DNA from 2 places in the Actinoplanes sp. NPDC051861 genome. Region 2 is predicted to be linked to the other one. Evidence: predicted binding sites of a transcription regulator. Region 2 holds the regulator's gene; the other holds the start of a gene.
The links. The regulator HrcA, encoded in region 2, represses chaperone genes, less so after heat shock. The targets are predictions, from matches to a motif close to GGTTNGCACNCTCNNNNNGAGNGTGCNAACC.
Positions count from the first base shown of each region.

Region 1: a site for HrcA is predicted at 1,079-1,109, ahead of groL (chaperonin GroEL). Genes of this name have one in related genera too.

Region 1 covers NZ_JBFAYE010000001.1:123,965-127,375, forward strand. Annotated here, with positions in the region: gene AB0M02_RS00685 (hypothetical protein) at 1-412, opposite strand, end outside; gene AB0M02_RS00690 (GNAT family N-acetyltransferase) at 414-917, opposite strand; gene groL (chaperonin GroEL) at 1,301-2,923, shown strand; gene AB0M02_RS00700 (Ig-like domain-containing protein) at 3,062-3,411, opposite strand, start outside.
Region 2 covers NZ_JBFAYE010000035.1:19,128-22,538, reverse strand. Annotated here, with positions in the region: gene hemW (radical SAM family heme chaperone HemW) at 1-846, shown strand, start outside; gene hrcA (heat-inducible transcriptional repressor HrcA) at 932-1,951, shown strand; gene dnaJ (molecular chaperone DnaJ) at 1,986-3,119, shown strand.

The DNA of each region.
Region 1 (3,411 bases), on a different contig from region 2:
ATGGGCGCAGCGGCAGGTCCTCGGGATATCCGCCGTCGCGCAGGCCGGCCCGGCGCTCGAAGACGTTGCGGGCGCCGAAGGACCGGGACACCGAGATCGACCAGCCGCACGCGAGCCAGTACGCGGGCCAGAACAGCGGCCCCAGGACGGCGTACTGCCCGGCGTGGCGGCTCTCGTGGGCCAGCAGCGCGCTGCGCTCCTCGGCCAGCAGCCACTCCGCGGTCCGTTTCGTCAGGATCACCGAGCCGACCGTGAAGCAGGACGCCGGCGGCATGCGCAGTTTGTAGCCCTCGGCGATCAGCACCCCGTCGCGCCCGCGCCGGACCTTGGCGCCGGTGATCCAGGCCAGCAGGAGTCCGGCCGCGGTGGTTCCGTTGACCGCGGTGAGCACGCTCCGGACCGCCGGCTTCATCTCAGATCCGCCTCCGCATCCGCAGTTCGGACAGCGCCGGCACGGTCGGGTGCGGCAGCCGGTCGCCGGTGTCGAGAAAACCCAATTTTTCGTACGCCCGGACGGCGCGATCGTTGCCGACCACCACCTCCAGCATCAGCTCGGTGCGCCCGGCCGCCGCGGACCAGTCGGCCACCGCGTCGATCAGCTCGCCCAGCACCTTGCCGCCGCGGTAGGCGGGCGTGAGGTAGACAGCGAAGATCACCGTGCAGCCCGGTTCGTCGGGGAGCGTGGTGCCGCCGGCGTGGCCGATCAGCGGGCCGCCGGGGTCGGCGATGAACTGGGCGGTGTCCGGGCCGGTGGCGGACTGGGTGATCCGCTGCCGGTAGCTCTCGTGCGGGCGGGCGGCCGCCTGCGCCAGCGTCTCCAGGAAGGCGAGCGGACTGTCGGCGAGCATCTCCAGGCGCAGGGCGCGCATCCGCCCCGCGTCGGCGGGGGTGACCCGTCGAACTGTCCAGTTCTCCATGCCGTACTCCATACCGCCCGGTGTGACGTGCGGCAACCCGGATGACGTAAACCGGTCGTGAGCTGCGCATCAAGATCTTTGGTCGGAAACCCGGGCCTGTGCATCGGTTTCGCGGGAAGATGGGTTTTCTTGCACTCGCCACCCGGGAGTGCTAAACAGGTGTTTGGCACTCGCGGCTAGTGAGTGCCAACAGGTCGGGACGGTGGGGTTCCGGTCGCGGCGCTGCCATCGGCGCCGGGGCACGGAGCCGGTCGTCGCGGGCTATCCGGCTCGGCCTGAGGACGTCACATCGCCAGGTGGTGACGTCCGCAGACGTTCCTCAACGTGCGGAGAGCGGGGCCGAACAGGCCCGGCGCCGCGGATGTCCGGGAGGACAACGCCGTATGGCCAAGATCATCGCATTCGACGAGGAGGCTCGTCGGGGCCTCGAGCGGGGCATGAACCAGCTCGCCGACGCGGTCAAGGTGACGCTCGGCCCCAAGGGCCGCAACGTGGTTCTCGAGAAGAAGTGGGGCGCCCCCACGATCACCAACGATGGTGTATCCATCGCCAAGGAGATCGAGCTCGAGGACTCGTACGAGAAGATCGGCGCTGAGCTGGTCAAGGAGGTCGCGAAGAAGACGGACGACGTCGCCGGTGACGGCACGACGACCGCGACCGTCCTGGCCCAGGCTCTGGTCCGTGAGGGCCTGCGCAACGTCGCCGCGGGCGCGAACCCGATGGCCCTGAAGCGGGGCATCGAGGCCGCTGTGGCGAGTGTCTCCGAGGGTCTCTCGCAGATCGCCAAGGACGTGGAGACCAAGGAGCAGATCGCCTCCACCGCCTCCATCTCCGCCGGTGACTCCACGGTTGGCGAGATCATCGCCGAGGCCATGGACAAGGTCGGCAAGGAAGGCGTCATCACCGTCGAGGAGAGCAACACCTTCGGCCTCGAGCTCGAGCTCACCGAGGGCATGCGCTTCGACAAGGGCTACATCTCGGCGTACTTCATGACGGACGCCGAGCGCATGGAGGCCGTCTTCGACGACCCCTACATCCTGATCGCGAACAGCAAGATCTCCGCGGTCAAGGACCTGCTCCCGGTCCTCGAGAAGGTCATGCAGTCGGGCAAGCCGCTGGTGATCATCGCCGAGGACGTCGAGGGCGAGGCCCTGGCCACCCTGGTCGTGAACAAGGTCCGTGGCACCTTCAAGTCCGTCGCCGTCAAGGCCCCGGGCTTCGGTGACCGCCGCAAGGCCATGCTGGAGGACATCGCCATCCTGACCGGTGGCGCCGTCATCAGCGAGGAGGTCGGCCTCAAGCTCGACGCCGCCGACCTGAGCCTGCTGGGCCAGGCCCGCAAGGTCGTCATCACCAAGGACGAGACCACCGTCGTCGACGGTGCCGGCAACGGCGAGCAGATCCAGGGCCGGGTCAACCAGATCCGCGCCGAGATCGAGCGCTCGGACTCCGACTACGACCGTGAGAAGCTGCAGGAGCGTCTGGCCAAGCTGGCCGGCGGTGTTGCGGTCATCAAGGTCGGCGCGGCCACCGAGGTCGAGCTGAAGGAGCGCAAGCACCGCATCGAGGACGCCGTTCGCAACGCGAAGGCGGCCGTCGAGGAGGGCATCGTCCCCGGTGGTGGCGTCGCTCTCGTGCAGGCCGGCAAGACCGCGTTCGACAAGCTGGACCTCTCCGGCGACGAGGCCACCGGTGCCAACATCGTCAAGGTCGCGCTCGACGCCCCGCTGCGTCAGATCGCCGTGAACGCCGGCCTCGAGGGCGGCGTCGTGGTGGAGAAGGTGCGCAACCTCGAGCCGGGTCACGGCCTGAACGCCGCGAACGGTGAGTACGTGGACCTTCTGGCCGCGGGCATCATCGACCCGGCCAAGGTCACCCGCTCGGCGCTGCAGAACGCCGCGTCGATCGCCGCGCTGTTCCTCACCACCGAGGCCGTCGTGGCCGACAAGCCCGAGAAGTCCCCGGCTCCGGCCGGTGCCCCGGGCGGCGGTGACATGGACTTCTGAGTCCAGTCTTTCGGGAGGGCGGGTCGCTTCGGCGGCCCGCCCTTCCGGCGTTTCCGGGGCCGTCTTCGGGAGGCGCGGGCTTGAGGCGCTTTCTCAGGGCGGCTTTCAGGGGGCATCGGCTGTCGAGGACGGCGGCTTTCAGGGGCGGCGGCGGATTCCGGCGGCCCAGTGCAGGGCTATGCCGGCGGCGATGGCGAGGGCGCCGATTCGCAGGACGGCCATGAGGTTCTGGCCGGTCGTCGGGAGGTGGCCCGGCGGGGGCGGTGTTGGAGCCGGGGCCGGGGGCGCGGTGGGCGAGACCGTCGGGGACGGTGAAGCCGCGCCGACCTCGACGACGATGGTGCCCTGTGCGACGTTTCCGTTGGCGTCGATCACGGTGTAGGTGAAGCTGTCGGTGCCGCTGAAACCGGGATTCGGGGTGTAGGTGACGGTCCCGTCGGCATTGAGCTTGACAGTGCCGTTGGCGGGCATGCCCACGGCGACCACGG
Region 2 (3,411 bases):
GCTGAGGTGACAACCGAAGCAAACCCGGAATCTGTGGATTTGTCGTATTTGCGGGGTCTGAAGGCCGCCGGCTTCACGCGGATCTCGCTCGGCATGCAGAGTGCCTCGGAGAACGTGCTCAGAGTGCTGGACCGCAAACACACGGCCGGTCGAGCTCCGCAGGCGGCACTCGAAGCCCGCGAGGCCGGATTCGAGCACGTCAATCTCGACCTGATCTACGGGACGCCGGGCGAGACCGCCGATGATTTCGCCCGGTCACTCGACGCGGTGATCGCGGCCGGCGTCGACCATGTGAGCGCCTACGCGCTGATCGTCGAGGACGGGACCCGGATGGCGACCCGGATGCGCCGGGGTGAGTTGCCCTATCCCTCCGACGACGTAGCCGCCGACCGCTATCTGGCCGCCGAGGAAGCGCTGACGAGCGCGGGCTTCGAGTGGTACGAAGTATCCAATTGGGCGAAAAAAGGCGGAAAATGTAGGCATAACGAGCTTTACTGGACGGGTGCGGACTGGTGGGGTCTCGGGCCGGGCGCGCACTCGCACGTCGGCGGGGTGCGCTGGTGGAACGTCAAACATCCGACCGCGTACGCGAAACGCCTCAACGCCGGTGAATCCCCCGGGCACGGTCGTGAGCTGCTGACCGCCGAGGACCGGCACCTGGAGGACGTGATGCTGCGGGTCCGGCTCCGCGACGGCATCCCGCTGACCAGGGTCGATGCTGCCGGTGCGGCCCGCGCGCGGGACGGCGGGCTGCTGGATCCGGTCGCCTATGCGCAAGGGCGACTGGTGCTGACCCTTCGCGGGCGGCTGCTGGCCGACGCGGTGATCCGGGATGTGACGGGATAACCGTACTTTCGATCATCGCGTTGCACCGCAGCGCGACGTAGACTGGCACTCTATTAGCGGGAGTGCCAGCAGGGGGAGGGGTCATATGAGTCTGGATGACCGCAAGCTCGAGGTGCTCCGGGCGATCGTCGAGGACTACGTCGAGACGCGCGAGCCGGTCGGCAGCAAATCTCTCGTCGAGCGTCACCAGCTCGGCGTCTCCCCGGCCACGGTGCGCAACGACATGGCGGTCCTCGAGGAGGAGGGCTACATCCGGCAGCCGCACACCAGCGCCGGCCGGGTGCCCACCGACGCCGGCTACCGGCTCTTCGTCGACCGGCTCACCCGGATCAAGCCGCTCAGCCCGGCCGAGCGCCGCGCCATCGAGCGCTTCATGATCGGCGTGGTCGACCTCGACGATGTGGTGCATCGCACGGTCCGGCTCCTCGCCCAGCTGACCCGCCAGGTCGCCGTCGTGCAATATCCGAGTCTTTCCCGCTCCGCTGTTCGCCATCTGGAACTCGTGCCGATCTCCACGACCCGCCTGACGCTCGTGATGATCACCGACACCGGCCGGGTCGAGCAGCGCCTCGTGGAGATGCCCGCGCCGGTCCAGCCTGACGACGTGTGGGAGCTGCGCCGCCGCTGCAACGAGAAACTCGCAGGTCAGAAGCTCGTCGACGCGCCACCGCTGGTGCAGAATCTGGTCGAGGAGTGCGCGCCGGAGCGCCGCGGTGACATGGCCTGCCTGGCCTCGGTGCTGCTCGAAACCCTCGTCGAACGCAGCGAGGAACGTCTCGCTCTGGCCGGTACGGCCAACTTGACACGCGGCGGTGTGCTGGACTTCCAGGGCACGCTACGCCCCGTCCTCGAAGCCCTCGAGGAAGAGGTCATCCTGCTCAAACTCATCGGCGACCTGGAGCCGAGCACCACCCGGGTCCGGATCGGCGACGAGAACCAGATCGACAACCTGCCGGTGTCCGTGGTCAGCAGCGGTTACGGGCCGGGTGCGACGATCGTTGGTGGGCTCGGTGTCCTGGGCCCCACCCGCATGGACTACCCGGGCACCATCGCTACTGTTCGCGCAGTCGCGCGGTACGTTGGCGACCTGTTGGCACAGAATTGACGGATTCGCGCAGACATTGAGGACTCCAAACCCCGTGGCCAAGGACTACTACGGAATTCTCGGCGTGACCCGAGAAGCCACCGACGACGAGATCAAGCGCGCCTACCGCAAACTGGCTCGGCAGTACCACCCGGACGTCAACCCCGATCCGGAGGCGCACGAGAAGTTCAAAGAGATCAACGCGGCGTACGAGGTCCTCTCCGACGACCAGAAGCGGCAGATCGTCGACCTGGGCGGTGACCCCCTCGCGCCGGGTGGAGGCGCGCCCGGTCCCGGTGGCGCCGGCCCGTTCGTCGGCTTCCAGGACATCATGGACGCGTTCTTCGGCACCGCGGCCGGCGGCGGCTCGCGCGGCCCGCGCCCGCGCACCCGTCCCGGCGCCGACGCCATCCTGCGTCTCGAGCTCGACCTGGTCGAGACCGCCTTCGGCGTCGAGGCGCCGATCACCGTCGACACCGCGGTCCTGTGCACCCAGTGCTCCGGGGCCGGCACCGCGCCCGGCACCCACCTGGCCACCTGCGAGGTCTGCGCCGGCCGCGGCGAGGTCCAGTCGGTCCAGCGCACCTTCCTCGGCCAGGTCGTCTCGTCGCGCCCCTGCCAGAACTGCCAGGGCCACGGCACGGTCATCCCGAACCCCTGCCCCACCTGCGCCGGCGACGGCCGCATCCGCACCCGCCGCTCACTGACCGTGAAGATTCCGGCGGGCGTCGAGGACGGCATGCGCATCCGCCTGGCACAGCAGGGCGAGGTCGGTCCCGGCGGCGGCACCGCTGGCGACCTCTACGTCGAGATCCACGAACGGCCCCACGACGTCTACTCCCGCAAGGGCGACGACCTCCACTGCCGGGTCACCCTCCCGATGACGGCGGCGGCCCTCGGCACCCGGATGACCATCAAGACCCTCGACGGCGAGGAGAACATCGAGGTCAAGCCCGGCACGCAGCCCGCCAGCACGCTGCGCATCCGCGGCAAGGGCGTCCCGCACCTGCGGGGCCAGGGCCGCGGCGAACTCTTCGTCCACCTCGACGTCAAGACACCCACGAAACTCACCGCCGATCAGGAACGCATGCTGCGCGATTTCGCCAAGACCCGCGGCGAGGACGTGGCGGAGCTGAGCAAGCAGGGCGGCTTCTTCAGCCGGATGCGAGACGCTTTCAACGGCCACTGAGCGGGTCCCACCGCAGCGTCTCCTCGACCGCCGCTTCGGCCGGCCCCGCTTCGGCCGGCCCCGCTTCGGCCGGCCCCGCTTCGGCCGGCCCCGCTTTGCGGGATCAAGATCAAGAGCTTGATGTCGTAGCGGGGTGGGGGGTACAGGACGTCGCTCACGCCGAGGGCCGGGCGGCGGCGAGCTGGCCGCTACGCGTCCAGAGCGCTCACCACCACCCGGCGACGTGCGTGAGTGGTTGCGCTCCCTCGGTCGGCGTGTGGTGCGGTATCCCCATGCTCTGCGGCGGCGGGGG